Regions from separate parts of the Geobacillus sp. Manikaran-105 genome, predicted to be linked through region 2. Evidence: predicted binding sites of a transcription regulator. Region 2 holds the regulator's gene; the other holds the start of a gene.
The links. Region 2 encodes Rex, which represses fermentation and respiration genes when NADH is low (regulators of the CRP and FNR family bind a similar motif). Its sites were predicted from a motif close to TTGTGAAATATTTCACAA; they were not measured.
Positions count from the first base shown of each region.

Region 1: CV945_RS15325 (hemerythrin domain-containing protein) is a predicted target of Rex. The motif match lies at 2,602-2,619, and genes of this name have one in related genera.

Region 1 is NZ_PIJG01000068.1:1,456-11,356, reverse strand. Features, by position in the region: gene CV945_RS15340 (MFS transporter) at 49-1,224, shown strand; gene CV945_RS17640 (hypothetical protein) at 1,468-1,740, shown strand; gene CV945_RS15330 (thiamine pyrophosphate-binding protein) at 1,857-2,408, opposite strand; gene CV945_RS15325 (hemerythrin domain-containing protein) at 2,728-3,135, shown strand; gene CV945_RS15320 (nitrate reductase subunit alpha) at 3,168-6,851, shown strand; gene narH (nitrate reductase subunit beta) at 6,841-8,346, shown strand; gene narJ (nitrate reductase molybdenum cofactor assembly chaperone) at 8,349-8,909, shown strand; gene narI (respiratory nitrate reductase subunit gamma) at 8,906-9,598, shown strand; gene CV945_RS15300 (Crp/Fnr family transcriptional regulator) at 9,664-9,901, opposite strand, start outside.
Region 2 is NZ_PIJG01000067.1:862-10,560, reverse strand. Features, by position in the region: gene groL (chaperonin GroEL) at 1-1,019, opposite strand, end outside; gene groES (co-chaperone GroES) at 1,138-1,422, opposite strand; gene CV945_RS15270 (CPBP family intramembrane glutamic endopeptidase) at 1,779-2,513, shown strand; gene CV945_RS15265 (YdiK family protein) at 2,510-2,689, shown strand; gene tatC (twin-arginine translocase subunit TatC) at 2,754-3,503, opposite strand; gene tatA (twin-arginine translocase TatA/TatE family subunit) at 3,524-3,676, opposite strand; gene CV945_RS15250 (redox-sensing transcriptional repressor Rex) at 3,694-4,335, opposite strand; gene moaC (cyclic pyranopterin monophosphate synthase MoaC) at 4,351-4,839, opposite strand; gene abc-f (ribosomal protection-like ABC-F family protein) at 4,935-6,866, shown strand; gene tsaD (tRNA (adenosine(37)-N6)-threonylcarbamoyltransferase complex transferase subunit TsaD) at 7,621-8,634, opposite strand; gene rimI (ribosomal protein S18-alanine N-acetyltransferase) at 8,631-9,083, opposite strand; gene tsaB (tRNA (adenosine(37)-N6)-threonylcarbamoyltransferase complex dimerization subunit type 1 TsaB) at 9,043-9,699, opposite strand, start outside.

The sequences.
Region 1 (9,901 bases), on a different contig from region 2:
GAATTACGAACAAAGCCACATATTTTGAAAGTCAGGGAGGGGCTTTTCATGAATAAACAAAAGGCGCTGCTGCCGATTACGACATTCGCCATGATGTTTTCGTTCGCCGTGTGGGCTGTGTTTTCGCCGCTTGCGAGCACATTTCAAGAAATGTATGGGCTGACATCGACGCAAAAAAGCATTTTGGTCGCCATTCCGGTGCTGCTCGGCTCGATCATGCGTTTGCCGCTTGGCATTTGGACGGACCGGATCGGCGGGCGCAGGCTGTTTTCGCTGCTGCTCTTGTTTCTTGTCATTCCGCTTGTTGGCGCAGGGTTTGCAGATTCGTATGCGATGCTTCTGTTTTGGGCGTTTTTCATCGGCATGGCCGGAACGTCGTTCGCCATTTCGGTGACGTTCGTTTCCCGCTTGACTCCGCCGGAAAAGCAAGGGACGGCGCTTGGGATTAACGCGATGGGCAACTTCGGCACGGCGGTTGCTGCGTTTTCCGTTCCATCGATTGCCGCAGCGTTTGGTGTGCCTTGGGCTTTTTGGGGGATGATCATTCCGGTTGTCGTCATGCTCGTTCTCGTTTGGTTTTTCACACCGGATATGCCGAAGCCGAAACAACAAAAAACGGTGCGTGAATCGCTGTCGGTATTGAAATATAAACATACGTGGACGTTGTCGCTCTTTTACTTCGTTACGTTCGGGGCGTTTGTCGCTTTCGGCATTTACTTGCCGTCGCTGCTCGTTGACTTGTATGGGTTGACGCCAGTGGATGCTGGGATGCGCGCGGCTGGGTTTACTGTACTCGCTACGCTTGCGCGGCCAGTCGGCGGCTATCTTGGCGATAAAATCGGAGCTGAACGGGTGTTGACGTTCGTCTACGCTGGAATGACAATCGGCGCGTTGGTGATCGCGTTTGGAATGGAAAATATTTGGGTGATGACAGCGGCTTGTTTGTTTGTGGCCGTGATGTCTGGGCTGGGCAACGGTGCGGTGTTCAAACTCGTGCCGCAGCTGTTCCCAGCCGAAACGGGCGCCGTCACCGGCCTTGTCGGCGCCTGGGGCGGACTTGGCGGCTTTTTTCCGCCGATTGTCATGGGGATCATTAAAGATGCAACAGGTTCGTACGTGCTCGGTTTTCTGCTCCTTAGCTTGTTTACCCTTATTTGCTTCTTGCTGAACCGGCTCGTATTTGGCAAAAAAGCCGGCGAACCGGCGAAGCGGTTCGCTTCTTGAATGGAATACCGTATAGAGAGGCTGAAAGCTTGTTCGCTTTTAGCCTCTTTTTTTGTTTGGGCGTGTTTTTCTGTTATTCAATGTGAGTATGCGTTTCACTATTGTTACATGATTAAAATATATTGCTCATTATTTCACAAATCATTCAAACATGGCCGTCTGTTGGTGATACAAATCACCAGGGAAGAAGTGAAAATGCCGTACGTTAAAGGTGTAAATCAAATCATCTAAGGGGGGAGAACGATGAAACGAAGGATGTCTTCGTTATTGTCCGTCGCGTTAGCCGCTTCGCTTCTGGCCGCATGCAGCAACGGGGGAGGAGGAGAGGCAAAGGCGGAAAATAAAAACGGAACAGCGGCAACTACGCAACAGTCTGCTACGAACATGTCAGCGGCGCATAAAGGAGTGAACCAAGCACCGGTGCCGTTGAAAATGGAGCGGATCGGCCCGCATGATGTCCGCGTTGAAATGACGGCGCAAATCGGGAACATACCCGATCGTCACTCATCAGTTTAACCATGCACAAAAAGGAGCCGTCGCCATGCTGAAAGTGACCGAAACGGGCGAAGACGACGGCTCAGAAACAAGCGGACATTAATGTTTCCCCATTTCCCTAAACGGGAGATAGCCGCCTAAAGTCCTATAGCTCTTATTATACGGCGGTGAAAAGAAAAAGAAGTGATTCGCATCACAACCAAAAAAAGAAAAAGAGAGCGTCCGACAGGCCGCGAACAACGGTCGATCGGGCGCTTTTCCAATTCAAGCGATTTTCTCGGAATGTTCTTCGGTTTCGGAAGTGCGGCTTTTTTCATCGGATATGACCCGGCCGCTTCCTGACGGAAAAGATGAGCGGGGACTTCCACCGTCACCGGACCGGGCCTGCCATGGAGCGCGATTTCGTAAGCGTGCTGAATAGCAGATGGAATATCATTGATCTCGTTTACTTGCAAATGGTATTTTGTCACTGGCGTACAAAGACTCAAAATATCGAGATCGGGAGCGTATAAATGCTCTTCCGGTGAAGGCCGCCCAATAATGGCAAGCAGCGGTACAGAATCGCTTAATGCTGCGGCGATTCCGGTAATGCTGTTTGTGACTCCCGCCCCGATGATCGCCACGCCGAGTCTTCCTGAAGCGCGGGCACAGCCGTCCGCGGCATGAACAGCCGCCTGTTCATGTTTCATTTCGATTATGATAGGCAAGGACAAGAGTCTAGCACATGACGGACAGGCAACGTGCTTTCGTGGCAGCAGCCAAACACGTGGGTGATCCCTTGAACGGCTAGCGATTCGATAAGTACATCGGCTCCAAGGCGTGTGGGAGGATGAACCATTTTGTCACCTTCTTTTTAATTTAAACAACTCATGTGTGCAATGTATGTGAATATCGTCACATGGAAGCACAAGGAACATCTTTTTCTCGTTTCTGCATAATCCATTCGTTGTTTGGAAATTATAGGGGAATAGAGGGAATCGGTGCAAATAAAGGAAGCGAGATGATGAAATGAGCGGACCGTCACTAAGAAAATTGGAAGCGCATCGTTCTATTCATCATGGCGCCTTTGCCGAAGCGAAGCGCCTAACTGAACTGTTGGAAACATTATATACCGATGGGCGTTGTGAGCATGCCGCTGAAGTGGCGGATGCCCTTGTAGAGCACTGGGAAACACGGATCATCGCCCATGCGGAAGCAGAAGAAGAAGGCTTTTACCGCGAAAAGGCAAAAGAGAGAGGGGAGTTGGCTGAAACGATCACCCAGCTCAAGCGCGACCACGACATGATGAGAACGTTGATTGCTGAAATTAGGCAGCGGTTGCCCGGGCAAATCGATCGCGAGGTGTTGACCCGCTTTCACACGCTGCTTCATATCAACCGCATCCATAGCACGGATGAAGAGGCGTTGCTTTTTTAATTGAAAGGCAAAGAAAGGAGAGGCAAAACGGAATGAACGAAAAACCTGCTCCGCTTTTGCGCAAACTGAAGTATTTCGGTCGGTCGGAAAAAATCGCCGGCCACGCTGAGTTGTCGCCATACGGGAGGGACGTAGAGAAAACATACCGCCGCCGCTGGCAACATGATAAAGTGGTTCGTACAACCCATGGAGTCAATTGCACAGGTTCGTGCAGCTGGAAAGTGCATGTGAAAGACGGCATAATCGCATGGGAGACGCAGCAAACCGACTACCCGACAACAGGCCCCGATATGCCGGAGTATGAGCCGCGCGGCTGTCCGAGGGGAGCGAGTTTTTCCTGGTATACATACAGCCCGCTTCGCGTCCGCTATCCTTATGTGCGCGGGGCGCTGTTGCGGCTTTGGAAAGAAGCGCTGCAACAAGAAGGTGATCCCGTAGCCGCGTGGAAGTCGATTGTCGAAGATCCGGAAAAAGCGAAACGGTATAAACGCGCCCGTGGAAAAGGCGGGTTCGTGCGGGCGAAATGGGATGACGTTTATACGATGATCGCCGCGTCACTGATGTATACGATTCAAACGTACGGGCCGGATCGCATTTTTGGGTTTTCACCAATTCCGGCGATGTCGATGGTCAGCTATGCGGCCGGGGCACGGTTTTTGAATTTGATCGGCGGCGCCTTGCTCAGCTTTTATGACTGGTATGCCGATTTGCCGCCGGCTTCTCCGCAAATATGGGGGGAACAGACAGACGTCCCGGAAAGTTCAGACTGGTTTAACTCAAGCTACATGATTGTCTGGGGATCGAACTTGCCGCAAACGCGCACCCCGGATGCCCATTTTTACGTTGAGGTGCGCTACCGGGGGACAAAAGTCGTCGCTATTAGCCCTGACTATGCCGAATTTGTGAAGTTTGCCGACAACTGGCTGCCGGTGCAGCCGGGAATGGACGGAGCGTTGGCAATGGCGATGACCCACGTCATTTTAAAAGAGTTTTATGTCGATCAATCCGCTGATTATTTTTCTGATTATGTTAAAAAATACACCGATTTGCCCTTTTTAGTCATGCTGAACAAACAGGGGGATCGTTATACCGCCGGCCGCTTTTTGCGGGCGAGCGACCTTGGCATGCCGCTTCAGTATGCGGAATGGAAAACGATTGTTTGGGATGAGCAATCAAAGACGTTTGCCGTGCCGAACGGGACGATTGGCCATCGTTGGGAGAACAGCGGGAATTGGAATTTGCAGCTGAACGATATGGACAATAAACGAATCGGAATCCGCCCGGCTTTGACGTTCCTTGGCCAGCAAGATGATGCCGTCGTCGTGCAGTTTCCGCACTTTGAGGCAGGAAATAAAACGGTGCTCGAACGCGGAGTGCCGGTCAAGGCCATTAAGCAAAACGGGGAGGCGGTGTATGTCACGACAGTATTTGACTTGTTGCTTGCCAAAATGGGCGTCAACCGCGGGCTGCCTGGTGATTATCCGGCCGATTACGATGACATGAAGCCATATACGCCGGCATGGCAGGAGGCGATCACTGGCGTTGATCGAAAGACGGCGGCGCAAATTGCCCGCGAGTTTGCCCAAAATGCCCTCGATTCCAAAGGACGCTCCATGATCGTCATGGGATCGGGCATTAACCATTGGTATCATTCCGATACCATCTACCGGGCGATTTTAAACCTTGTCTTGTTGACCGGATCACAAGGAGTTAACGGCGGCGGCTGGGCGCATTATGTCGGTCAAGAAAAAGTGCGCCCGCTTGAGGGATGGCAGACGATCGCCATGGCCCGTGACTGGGGAGGACCGCCGCGGCTGCAAAACGGGACGTCGTTTTTCTACTTTGTCACCGAACAGTGGAAATATGAAGATCAAAGCATGGATGAACACGTCTCCCCGCTCGTTGACAAGCCGCGCTACAAACATGGCGGCGATTACAATTATTTGGCCGCCCGACTAGGCTGGCTTCCATTTTATCCGCAGTTTAACGCCAACAGCATTGCGCTAGTGGAACAGGCGAACGCAAAGACGAACGAGGAAGCGGTTCAATATGTCGTTCAGCAAATCAAAAAAGGAAACATTAAATTTGCCATTGAAAACCCGTCCGATCCGATTAATTTTCCGCGCGTGATGTTTGTTTGGCGCGCAAATCTCATCGGCAGTTCGGCAAAAGGGCACGAATACTTTTTAAAACATTTGCTCGGCACCCATCATGCGAATTTCAGCGAACAAAATGATGACTTGAAAACGAGCGAGATCGTTTGGGATGAGAACGCGCCGGAAGGCAAACTGGATTTGATGGTCAATATCGATTTCCGCATGGCTGGGACCGGGCTGTATTCGGACATTGTTCTTCCGGCGGCGACGTGGTATGAGAAATATGATGTGAGCAGCACGGACATGCACCCGTTTGTTCATCCGTTCAATCCCGCCATTGCTCCGCCGTGGGAAGCGAAATCGGACTGGGATTTCTTTAAAGGGTTAGCCAAAACGTTTTCTGAGTTGGCCGCCCGCTATTTTTCCAAACCGGTGTTAGATATCGTAGCTACCCCGCTTTTGCATGATACGCGCGATGAGATCGCGCAGCCGTTTGGCGTTGTCAACGATTGGAAGGATGGGGCGGCAGAGCCGGTTCCGGGAGTGAACTTTCCGCGCTTGCATATTGTAGAGCGGGATTATAAGGAAGTATACAACAAGTTTGTGGCGCTTGGTCCGATGGTTCGTGAACAAATCGGGGCGAAAGGGCTCAGCTGGGATGCCAAGGAAGAATACAAATGGCTGCTTGATACGCTCGGCCCTTCGACGTTGGAAGGTCCGTATAAAGATTGTCCGAGTTTGTTGACAGACCGAGATGCTGCCGAAGCTATTTTGGCGCTTTCAAGCACAACGAACGGTTCCTTAGCTCTCAAGGCATGGGGAGAAATGGAGAAAAAGACGATGCAGCCGCTAAAAGATTTAGTCATTGAGCGGGCTGAGGAACATATTACCTTTCAGGCTATCACTGTCCAACCGCGGCAAGTGTTGACCACTCCTGTCTTTAGCGGAAGCGAAACCGGAAACCGTCGCTACTCTCCGTTTACGACGAACGTCGAACGGTTGATTCCTTGGCGGACGTTGACAGGAAGGCAGCATTTTTACTTGGACCATGAGCTTATGTTTGAGTTTGGAGAAGAATTGCCGACGTTTAAAGCGCCGCTCAGAAAGCTTGCCTTTTACGGCTATGACCGGCGTCCGCAAGTCAGCGGCAAAGAACTCACTCTTCGTTATTTGACGCCGCACTTTAAATGGTCATACCACAGCACATACGGAGATACGCTGCCGATGTTGACGATGTTCCGCGGCGGTCCGCACGTCTGGATGAACAAAGAAGATGCCGCAGAAGCCGGCATTGCTGACAACGACTGGATCGAAATGTACAACCGCAACGGGGTGGTCGTTGCCCGGGCGGTCGTCAGCCATCGCTTGCCGCGTGGGGTCGCGTTTATGTACCATGTGCAGGAACGTCATATTAACGTGCCCGGCTCGCCAATCAGCAAACTGCGCGGCGGCACGTTCAACAGCCCAACCCGCATCCATGTCAAACCGACGCAAATGATCGGCGGTTATGCACAATTAAGCTATGGCTTCAATTATTATGGGCCGACAGGAAATCAGCGGGATGAGCAAGTGATGATCCGCAAACTTGAAAAAAGGGAAGTGGATTGGCTTGAGAGTTAGAGCGCAGTTTGGGATGGTTATGAATTTGGACAAGTGCATCGGTTGCCACACATGCAGCATTACATGCAACAATACATGGACGAACCGCCCTGGGGCGGAATATATGTGGTGGAACAATGTGGAAACGAAACCGGGCATCGGTTATCCGAAAGAATGGGAAAACCAAGACGGGCATAAAGGCGGCTGGGTGCTCAAAGACGGGAAGCTCGAGTTGCGCGCCGGCGGCCGGGTGAATAAACTGTTAAACCTGTTTTACAACCCGAATATGACGGTGATCGACGATTACTATGAGCCTTGGACATACGATTATGAACAGCTGATCAACCGTCCGGAAGGGGAGCACCAGCCTGTCGCCCGGCCTAAGTCACAGCTGACGGGCGAATACATGGATATCACTTGGGGACCGAACTGGGAAGACGACTTAGCCGGGGTATATGAAACAGGAAAACGAGATCCGAACGTAAGAGGCATTGAAGAAAAAGTGAAATTTGAGTTCGAACAAACGTTTATGATGTATTTGCCGCGCATTTGCGAACATTGTTTAAACCCTCCTTGCGTCTCTTCTTGTCCGTCAGGGGCGATTTATAAGCGGGATGAGGACGGCATTGTGCTTGTTGACCATGACGCGTGCCGGAGCTGGCGGTTTTGTGTGACCGGCTGTCCGTATAAAAAAGTGTACTTTAATTGGAAAACGCATAAGGCGGAGAAATGCACGTTTTGTTTTCCGCGTATTGAAGCAGGATTGCCGACAGTTTGTTCAGAAACGTGCGTCGGCCGGCTCCGTTACATCGGTATTGTGTTTTACGATTTGGATCAAGTCGAGGCGGCCGCTTCGGTCCAAGATGAAAAAGAGCTGTACCACGCCCATTTGCGCATCTTTTTAAATCCGTATGATCCGGACGTGATTGAAGCGGCGCGCGAAGCCGGGTATACGGACGATTGGATTGAAGCGGCGCAACGCTCACCGGTTTATAAGCTTGCGGTCGAGCAAAAAATCGCGCTCCCGCTTCACCCGGAATACCGGACGTTGCCAATGGTTTGGTACGTTCCGCCGCTCAGTCCGATCATGGGGGCGTTTGACGGCGGGTTGGACGACATTCATCCGCATGTCATTTTTCCAGCGATTGACCAAATGCGCATTCCAATTGAGTATTTGGCTAATTTGTTGGCTGCCGGCGACACGGAGGTCATCCGCACGGTGCTGAAAAAAATGGTGGCCATGCGCAGCTATATGCGGGCGGTAAACCTAGGAAAAGAGCCAGACCGGAGTATCCTCGAGAAAGTCGGCATGGATGAACATACGGTCAAGGAAATGTATAAGCTTTCGGCTGTCGCGAAATATTCCGACCGTTATGTCATTCCGTCTTCCCATCGGGAGAAGGCCGGCAACGCGTTTTACGGTCAAGGGACGGCCGGCTATGCGTTTATGGAGTCTTGTTCCGGCTGCTCTGAATATGATGCGGAACGTTTTTACTCGTTTGATTGGGGGGGATGAGGATGGAAGAGCATCAGAGACTATTTAAGCTCGCTTCCATTTTGCTGCAGTACCCAGAACGAGAATGGCTGGAAGATGAGCAGCTGTTTTATGAAATTTCCAAGCTCGCCAACCATACGGCCCGCAAACGGTTTTTACAGTTTCTTGACTACGCGAAAACAAAAGCGGTCGACGAGCTGTGCGAGCTCTATGTGCGAACATTTGATTTGAGCGATCGAACGACGATGTATCTCACGTACTACTTGTTTGGCGATCAAAAAGAGCGCGGCCAAGCGTTGTTAAAACTAAAAGAAGCATTTCGTCGTGCTGGTTTGGAACTGACAGAGGATGAGCTGCCAGATTACTTGCCGCTTATGCTCGAGTTTGCCGCCGCCGCCCCAGTCAGCGATGCGAAAAACGTTCTTCTCGCCCACCAGCGGGCCATCAAAGGGTTGGCGGACAGGCTCCAGGAGGTTAACCACCCGCATTTCTTTGTTTTGGACGGCTGTCTTGCAGGCATGGACGCATTTCTTGAAGAAGCAAAAGGGGTGGATATTCCAATAAGAGAGGAGGAGGCCACATGACACTGCTTGATCAGTTCCTTTGGGTGATCTATCCGTATATCATGTTGACGTTATTTGTTGCCGGCCATATTTACCGTTACAATACTGATCAGTTTGGCTGGTCGGCGAAGTCAAGCGAGTTTCTTGAGAAACGGCGGTTGCGTTGGGGAAGCGTTCTGTTCCATTGGGGCATTCTCTTTGTATTTTTCGGCCATGTTGCCGGCATTTTAGTTCCAAAGGCATTTTATGAATCGATCGGGATTACGGAAGAGATGTACCATTTTGGGGCGGTCTGGTTTGGCGGCGCCGCCGGGGTCGCGACTGTGATTGGGGTGGTATTGCTCTTATGGCGGCGGTTGAGCGTTCGCCGCCTTCTCCGCCATAGCAGCAAAAGCGATCTTGTTGTATTGCTGCTATTAACGATGGTCATTTTGACAGGGTTTACAAATACGGTTGGATATACAGCAACCGGCGGGACGTTTGACTACCGGGATACGATCGGCCCTTGGTTTCGCGGCATTTTAACGTTTCGGCCGCTGCCGCAGCTCGTCAGCGATGCGCCGATTGGATTTCAAATTCATATTCTCTCCGCCTTGCTGTTATTCGGCGTTTGGCCGTTCACCCGCCTCGTGCATGTATGGAGCGTCCCGGTGACGTATTTAAACCGGCATTACGTCGTCTATCGCCGGATGCGGGCGAAAAAAATTTAGTGAAAGAGCGGGGGCTGTCCATAAAAGAGTTGCTTGGCAACTCCTTTATGACAGCCCGCTAAATTTCATTCAATGCAGCAAATATCTGGTGGGCAGTCCTCGCATTGGATTTCCGTTTTTAAATAGTTCAAGTCGTGGACGGTGATTCTCCCCCGCTTCATGGAAATAATTCCATCTTGCTTTAACGCATTGAGCATCCGATTGACGCTCTCGCGTGTCGTGCCGCAAAAGTTGGCTAAGTCTTGGTTTTTTAACGTCACATCAATGAAAATACTCCCATCTTCAAGCGGGACGCCATAGCTG
Region 2 (9,699 bases):
ATGCGGTCCGAATCGCCAGCGCCTTCGACGATCGTCGTCGTTTCTTTCGTAACAACCACTTTCGACGCACGGCCGAGCGAAGCGATCGTGGTCGATTTCAGTTCACGGCCAAGCTCTTCGGAGATGACTTCGCCGCCTGTCAAAATCGCGATGTCTTCGAGCATCGCTTTGCGGCGATCGCCAAAGCCAGGCGCTTTGACAGCTACCGCATTGAACGTGCCGCGCAGCTTGTTGACAACAAGCGTTGCGAGTGCTTCGCCTTCGACATCTTCCGCAATGATCAAGAGCGGACGGCCTTGTTGCACGACTTGCTCAAGAACCGGTAACAGCTCTTGGATGCTCGATACTTTTTTGTCCGTAATCAAGATGTACGGATTTTCGAGAACAGCTTCCATTTTTTCCGTATCTGTAATCATGTACGGCGAAACGTAACCGCGGTCGAATTGCATCCCTTCGACAACGTCGAGTTCCGTCGTGAAGCCTTTCGATTCTTCAAGCGTGATGACGCCGTCATTGCCGACGCGTTCCATCGCTTCAGCGATCAATTGGCCGACTTCTTCGTCAGCAGCCGAGATCGCAGCCACTTGGGCGATCGATTCTTTTCCTTTGATCGGTTTGGAGATGGCTTTTAATTCTTCAACCGCTACCGCTACCGCTTTTTCAATCCCGCGGCGGATGCCCATCGGATTGGCGCCAGCTGCCACGTTTTTCAATCCTTCACGGATCATCGCTTGAGCCAATACGGTAGCCGTTGTCGTCCCGTCCCCAGCGATGTCGTTCGTTTTGCTGGCGACTTCAGCGACCAGTTTCGCGCCCATGTTTTCAAACGGGTCTTCGAGTTCGATTTCTTTCGCAATCGTTACCCCGTCGTTCGTGATGAGCGGAGAACCGAATTTTTTCTCCAATACGACGTTGCGGCCTTTCGGACCTAATGTGACTTTCACTGCGTCTGCGAGTTTGTCCACCCCGCGCAACATCGCACGGCGCGCTTCTTCGCTGAACTTAATTTCCTTTGCCATACCCCGTTACCTCCTTATGAATTTGTTTCACTGCATGCCGTGAAAAAGGTAAGTATTCGTGTCATAAAGTTAAGGATATGTCAGTTTTCCGGAATGTTTATGTGGTGAACGCAATATATTAGCGGATGACAGCCAAAACGTCGCTTTCGCGCAAAATTAAGTATTCTTTTCCGTCGTACTTTACTTCCGTGCCGGCGTATTTCGAGAAAATGATGCGGTCGCCGACTTCAACTTCCGGCGCAACGCGTTGGCCGTTGTCAAGCACGCGGCCTGCACCGACAGCGACAACGCGACCTTCTTGCGGCTTTTCTTTCGCCGTATCCGGCAGCACGATGCCGCTAGCCGTTTTTTCTTCAGTTTCCACGACTTCAATGACAATGCGATCGCCTAATGGCTTCAACACGGGAAACAACCTCCTTAACGATAGTTTTCGCCGTTCTTATTAGCACTCATCATTATTGAGTGCTAACACACTTATAATATTAATGAACTCTTCTCCGTTTTGCAAGTAGGAAATGCAAAAAAATAACTGTTTTTCTCTCCTAAAGAAGAAAGAGCAAAAGGAGCCGGTTGTTTTGCCTCTACTCCCCATCCGCGCGGAGCCCGTTTTCATTATTTCACATTCCTCGGACTGATAAACGGCTCCGGTTAATTTTTTTTTACGGCGGTCAGGTGGGATGCGAGGATGCAGTTTTCTTACTATTTTCGCCGAACATGTGCTACAATACGGATATATTTGAAATAAAGGGGTAAAACGATTTGAAGCGCCGTTACTGGTATGTCATCATCACCTATATCGCCATGCAGCTGTCCTCCTTTGTCGGTGTGCCGCTCCTTCGCGCCCTCGGCGTCGGCCAAGGCGCGCAAACACGTCTCGAAGCAGCGAAAATTGCCTCCGGCTATTGGGCGGTCATCAGCTTTTTATTGGCTTTTGCCATCATTTTATGGCTGCTGCGCGGCGACCGCGATGAACGGACAATGCGGCGGCTGCCGCTCGCCTCGTCATGGATGTGGGCGATCTCGGGCGTCTTTTTGGCGCTTGCCGCGCAAAGCGTTGCCGCCAACATCGAATGGCGTCTATTGGGCATTGAGCCGGGCTCGGAAAACACAAGGCAAATCATCGACATCATCCGCCTGACGCCATTGCTCGTCGTCGTCACGTCGGTCATCGGCCCGGTTTTGGAGGAACTCATCTTCCGCAAAATCATTTTTGGCTCGCTTTATGAAAAATACAACTTTTGGTTGGCAGCGCTGGCCAGCTCGCTTCTGTTCGCTCTCGCCCACATGGAGCCGGAGCATTTGCTTTTGTACACATCCATGGGGATGGTGTTCGCCTTTTTATACGCCAAAACCGGACGCATTTTCGTGCCGATGTTCGCCCATGTAGCAATGAACACGTTTGTTGTTGCCGTTCAAATTTTGTTGGCTGATGAATTGGAAAACATGATGCGCCAAGCGGAACTGCCGCTGGCCATTTGGAGGATTTGGCTATGACGCGCCATCCGCGGCTGTTTTCTGTTCCGTATTTCATCTTGGGCTTCCTGTTTACGTATTTGGCGATCGAAAGCGTTCATGAAACGATTTGGAACGTCTCAACCATCGCGTTGGCGGCGCTGGCCGCTTTTGATTTCGGCACCGCCTTTCGCCTGTTCTTCACACCGAGACAATAAAACCCTCCCCATTGGGGGAGGGTTTTTGCCTGGCGCCGTATGAACCGTCCTCTTGATGCTGCCCTCAATATGGATCGCCGCTTCCTTCCTCCGCTGCTAATTGTGCCTTTCGATAGCCGATTTTGGCAACCCAGATGCTCCCCTCATACAAAAGCGTCAGTGGAATCATGACGATCACTTGCGACAACACATCCGGCGGCGTAATGGCGGCCGCTAAAATAAGCAGCGCCAAATACGCATACTTGCGGATGCGAACAAGAAGCTGCGGCGTAATAAGCCCTAAGCGGGTGAAAAACAGGACAACAATCGGCAGCTGAAACACGATGCCAAACGGCAGCACGAGCTGCAGCAAAAACTGAAAATATTCGTTAATGCCGATCATCTGTTGAATGCCGAGCCGTTCCGCCAGCTGATTCATAAACCGGACGACAAATGGAAACAAGACGAAATACGCAAAACCAACCCCGGCTAAAAATAGAATGATCGATGCTGGAATGTAGCTGAGCGTTGCTTTCCGCTCTTTTTTATACAGCCCCGGACTGACGAACGCCCAAATTTGATAGAGCAGCACCGGAGCGGTCAGTACAGCGGCAATGACAAAGGCAAACTGAAAATACACTTTAATCGGATCGGTGAGGCGGAACGCGTTCATCGTCAGCTGTTTCGCTTCCGCAGTGTGCTGCAAATACACAATGACGTCGTCGACAAAAAAGAAGCTGGCTACAAGCGCCGCAACGAAAAAGAGAAGCACGATGATCAGCCGTTTCCGCAGCTCTCCGAGGTGTTCATACACGGACATTTCTTTGTCATTCATCGTTTCCCCATCCTGCCTTGTCATCGGTCGGTTTTCGTTTCTTCGTCATCAGCGAGCCCTTTTGTGGCGTCTTTAAACTCGCGAAGCGACTGGCCGAACGACCGCCCCAACTCCGGCAGCTTTTTCGTGCCAAACAGCAACAAAATGACAAGAACGAGCAACAAATATTTCATGTGTTGTTCTCTCCTTTTTACGATGGCGATGGATAGTTTTTCAAAAAATAGACGAGCGACTGCAGCTCAATGGCTAAATCGATATGATGGACGCGAATATGGTTCGGCACGTTCAACCGCGCCGGAGTAAAGTTTAAAATGCCTTTAATTCCTTGCGCGACAAGGCGGTCGGTCAGCGCTTGAGCCGCGGCGGCCGGCACGGTTAAAATCGCGACCGGAATGTCGCCGCGAAGCCGCTCCTCCAGCTCATCGAGATGATAGACCGGCACCCCGCCGACTGTCGTTCCGACCTTCCGTTCATCGACATCAAACGCCATGACAATTTTCGTGTTGTTATTTTTCGAAAAGTTGTAGTTTAAAAAGGCGGTGCCTAAATTGCCGACGCCAAACAAGGCGACTTCGGTCACTTCGTCCTCTTCAAGCGTCTGGCGGAAAAACGACAACAAATAATTGACATTATACCCGTATCCTTTTTTGCCGAGCGCGCCAAAATACGAAAAGTCGCGGCGAATTGTCGCCGGATCGACTTTCACCGCCTCGCTCAGCTCGGCGGAGGACACGCGCTGCTTCCCTGAGGCATGTAAATTTTTCAAAAACCGATAGTATAACGGCAGACGCTTGGCAGTCGCCTGCGGGATTTTCGGTTGTTCGTTGCTCATCGTTTCATCCCCCAGCTAATCGGTTTTCCGTCGATAATGGCCGGACTTCCCGCCCGTTTTTTCGACCAAATACGTTGGACCGATCGTCATTCCTTTATCGAGCGATTTGCACATGTCGTACACAGTCAATGCGCATACCGAAGCCGCCGTCAGCGCTTCCATCTCCACTCCTGTGCTCCCTTTCGTTTTGACCGTCACGGTAATCACAAGTTTATACGCTTCCGCCTCTTTTTCCCAAGCAAAGGCAATATCGACGCCTTTTAACATAAGCGGATGGCACATCGGAATGAGATCGGCCGTTTTTTTCGCCGCCATGACCCCGGCCACCTGGGCTACCGCCAGCACATCACCTTTCTCAATGGCATTGTTCGTCATCTTTTCGTAAATCTCTTCATTGACGGTGACGCTCGTTCTCGCCACCGCTATCCTGACCGTATCTTCCTTGTGTGTAATGTCGACCATTTTCGCCCGGCCTTGTTCATTGAAATGCGTAAACGATGACAAGACAATCTCCTCCATTTATCACTATACACCATTTTTCGTTATCTGTCTTTGACCGTTTTCGCGACTTGCGTTAAACTATTCGCGAGGTGACGGACATGATCATTTTGCAAGTGAATGGACTCACGAAATATTTTGGCGCTGACCTTATTTTATCGAATATAAAACTAGAAATACAGTCCCGCGCCCGCATTGCTCTTGTCGGCCGCAACGGCGCAGGCAAATCGACGCTGCTGAAGATCATCGCCGGCGAACTTTCTTCCGACAGCGGTGAAATCATCAAGCCAAGCCATATCAAAATCGGCTATTTGGCGCAAAACAGCGGGCTCGACTCGTCACGCTCCATTTGGGACGAGATGCTGGACGTATTCGCGCCGCTCCGGGCGATCGAAGCGCAGCTGGCAGAGCTCGGCGCCCAGCTTGGCGACCCGGATCTGCTCGCCGATCCGTCCCGCTACGAAAAAACGCTTCAAGCGTATGACAACTTGCAAGAGCAATACAAAGAACAAGGGGGCTATCAGTATGAAGCCGACATCCGCTCTGTTTTGCACGGGCTGCAATTTTCGTCATACGATTACCAAACAACGCCCGTTTCCTCGCTAAGCGGCGGACAGCGGACGCGGCTCGCCCTTGGAAAACTGCTGTTGGCCAAGCCGGACTTGCTCATTTTAGACGAGCCGACGAACCATTTGGACCTCGATACGCTCACATGGCTCGAGCAATATTTACAGGCATACCCCGGCGCCGTTCTGCTCGTTTCCCATGACCGCTACTTTTTGGACAAAGTCGTCACCGAAGTGTACGAGCTGTCCAACGCGACGCTTAAGCGGTATAGCGGCAATTACAGCCGCTATTTGGAGCTTCGGGCTGAGCAATACGAACAAGAGCTAAAACGATACGAAAAGCAACAGGAGGAAATCGCCCGCCTCGAAGACTTCATCCGGCGCAACATCGCCCGCGCCTCGACAACGAAACGGGCGCAAAGCCGGCGAAAGCAGCTCGAAAAAATGGAGCGGCTTGAACGCCCGGCCGGAGATGAAAAATCAGCTTCTTTTTCTTTTGCGATTGAGCGGCCGAGCGGCCATGAGGTGCTCACCGCAGAGCAATTGACCGCCGGCTATCGCGAAGGCGCACCGGTCATCCGCCAAATCAGCTTTCGCATCACACGGGGGGAGAGTGTCGCCTTGGTCGGACCAAACGGCATCGGCAAGTCGACATTGTTGAAGACGATCGCCGGAAAGCTCCCAGTTCAATCCGGAAAGCTCCGGTACGGTGCAAATGTGAAAATCGGCTATTACGACCAAAACCAGGCGGAACTGTCGACAAACAAACGAGTGCTCGACGAGTTGTGGGACGCCTACCCGGACAAAACCGAAAAAGAAATTCGCACCGTGCTCGGCAACTTTTTGTTTTCCGGCGACGACGTCTTAAAACCGGTTTCCGCCTTAAGCGGCGGAGAGAAAGCACGCCTGGCGCTCGCCAAACTCATGCTTCAAAAAGCCAACGTTCTCTTGTTGGATGAACCGACCAACCATCTCGACCTTGACAGCAAAGAGATGCTCGAGCAGGCGCTTGTCGACTATCCGGGAACGATCTTGTTCGTCTCCCACGACCGCTATTTCATTAATCGCATCGCGACAAAGCTGTTTGAACTCTCGGGCGATGGGCTTGTCGAATATTTAGGAGACTATGACTATTACGTGGCGAAAAAAGAAGAAATGCGCGAATTGGCGCGCCTGGACTCCCACCCGCCCGCATCACCGGACAGCGGCGAAACAGCCAAATCCACATACGAGCAAGAAAAAGAGGAAAAAAGACGACAGCGCCAACGGCAGCGCCGTCTGGAAGAGATCGAAGCCGAGATCGCCGCACTGGAAGCACAAATCGCTGAAACCGAGCAGCAGCTGTGCGACCCGTCTGTATACGGCGATTATGAAACCGTGCAGCAGCTCACGCAAGAAAACGAAAAGCGGAAACAGCAGCTTGAAACGTTATTGGCCGAGTGGGAACAGCTCTACGCCTCGTTTTGAGCCAATCCGCTGCCAGGGAACGCCAACACGGGCATCTAGCGGCTTCATGTGCACTGCTCGTGCGCATCATCACCGCGCCAGGCCGATCACAGGCCAAACTCATTTAGCAGCCTTTTGCCTTGTTCATGAAAGCTGCTTCTTAGGTGAAGGACGATGACTGACAAGAGGGTGTCCCCAAAGGATTGGAACACCCTCTTTCGTTGCATATATATGCTTGCTGTTTCTGCCGCACTAGACGTGCGCCTATCTTGAAGGCAGGCGACCTTTTAGGTCAGCCCCGTTTTTGTGTTAATCACATTATCCACAAAGAAATCCACACTTTTCTGTGCAAAACAGAAGTTATTCACCGACTTTTCCACATTATCCACAACCAATCCCTTTCCTCTATGAAAAAATGATTGTGTATTGCACTCCTCGCCGTTATCATGTTTTTGTTACTTTTCCACATTGTCCACAACCTATGGATAAAACTATGCACAACAAGTCCCCACCCGACAGCCGTTCCGCTTGCCAAACAAAAAAGAGCAGACCGCCTGCCCTAAGCGATCCGCTCTTTAAAAGGATTTTTAACTTGAGAAAAGTGCGTTTTGGGCCAGTTTTTCATGAAATCCCCAACCTCCTAGAAGGCCGGTGACAAACTGCTGTCACGAGCAAATCAACGGCATTTCGCCAAAAAAGAAGGCTGATTCCACAGTTTTTCTCTAATTGAGAAACAAGTGGAGCTAGCAGTATTTTGTACTAAATCACCGACCTTCTAGACAAGCGGCAAGCTTGGATTGGCGTTGAGCGCCAAATCAGCCCGCTTTCCTTGTTGATATAACACAGTTCCCGCAACGGCAATCATCGCCGCATTATCAGTGCATAGCGATAACGGTGGGATGACAAGCTCCACATCGGGAAGCTCTTTCATTTTCTCCTGCAGTGCAGCCCGAAGCCCGCGGTTGGCCGCCACCCCACCGGCGAGCAGCACTTGTCGTACGCCGTATTCTTTGGCGGCCTGCACCGTTTTCGTCACCAGCACATCGACGACGCTGGCCTGAAAGCTCGCGGCCATCTGTCTCGGATCGATCTCCTCGCCGCGCTGCTTCGCGTTGTGGAGCGCATTGAGAACCGCTGATTTTAAGCCGCTGAAGCTGAAATCATACGAACCTTCCTCAAGCCACGCTCGCGGCAAATCAATCACGGGCTCGCCCTCATGAGCCAACCGGTCGATGTGCGGTCCTCCTGGGTACGGAAGGCCTAAAGCCCGCGCCACCTTGTCATACGCCTCACCAGCAGCGTCGTCGCGCGTCTCGCCAATGACTTGAAACGCCCCGTGGCCTTCCATGTAAACAAGCTCCGTATGCCCGCCGGAAACGACAAGCGCCAACAGCGGAAATTTCATCTCCGCCACGAGCTGGTTGGCGTAAATATGACCAGCAATATGATGCACCCCGATGAGCGGCAACCCGTGGGCAAACGCGAGCGCCTTTGCGGCGTTCACCCCGACAAGGAGCGCCCCAACCAACCCCGGTCCGGCCGTCACCGCAATGGCATCAAGATCGGAAAACGATACGCCAGCCTGCCGCATCGCTTCCTCCATGACGAGTGTAATTTGTTCGACATGATGGCGCGAGGCAATTTCCGGCACAACACCGCCAAACCGCCGATGGCTTTCCATTTGCGACGCCACAACATTCGATAAAATCTCTTTTCCGTTTTTCACCACGGCCGCCGCTGTTTCATCGCAGCTCGTTTCAATACCTAGTACATGCACGTTTTCATTCATGTCAGTTTCACCCACATCACTAGCGCATCTTCAAAATTGTCCGGATAATACCGTTTGCGGATGCCGCCATTGCGAAACCCAAGCTTTCGGTACAACGACTGGGCGACATGGTTCGAGACGCGCACTTCCAGCGTCATCGTCGCCGCCCCATGCTGCTTGGCTGTTTCCATAAGGCGGCGCATAAGCGCTTCGCCGAGTTTTTGTCCGCGAAACTGTGGCAGCACAGCGACATTCGTCACATGCGCTTCATCAATCACGAGCCACATCCCCGCATACCCGATGATCCGTCCGCGGTGCACCATGACAATATATTTCGCGTAACGATTGTACATCAGTTCATTATAAAAAGATTCCCGGCTCCACGGCGCGGTAAACGACGCCTGTTCGACTTGCACGACCTCATCGATATCATGAATGGTCATCGGCCGGAATTGCACATCGATCCCCATCGTCCCCGTCCCCTTTTTGTTTCGCAAGCCATTTCGCTTCCGCTTCCGCAAGACGGATGTAATTCGGCACAAACGTATGCGGATTCTCATGTTGTTTCTCTTTTCCGAGCATGATGAGCTCACTTGGCCGCGGCAATGTCAACGGCGGCGGCGTCATGAAAAACCGCCCGCCCAAGCGGCTCCGAAACAGCTCACTATATACCGGCGCATCGGCCCCGATGAACAATACATCCTCTCCCCGTCTGCGTAAATGATCGGCCCACTCGTCCGCCGCCACAATCCGGTCCGCTTCAAGGCATCGGAGCGCGCCGTCCTCGTACCGGTACAACCCGGTGTAAATTTGTCCGCGCCGCGCGTCAAACAGCGGGACGAGCAAACCGGGGAAATACCGGCCATTAGCGGCGAGCACCTCTAAACTCGAGACGCCGGCTATCGGAATGCCGAGCGACCAAGCGAGCGTTTTCGCAATGGTGACACCGATCCGCACCCCGGTATAAGATCCAGGGCCTTTCGCAACAACAACTAAATCAAGCTCATTGGGCGCCATTCCGCACTGCCGAAGCAGCGACTCAATGGCCGGCATCGCCCGGACAGAATGATCTCTTTTGACACTCGT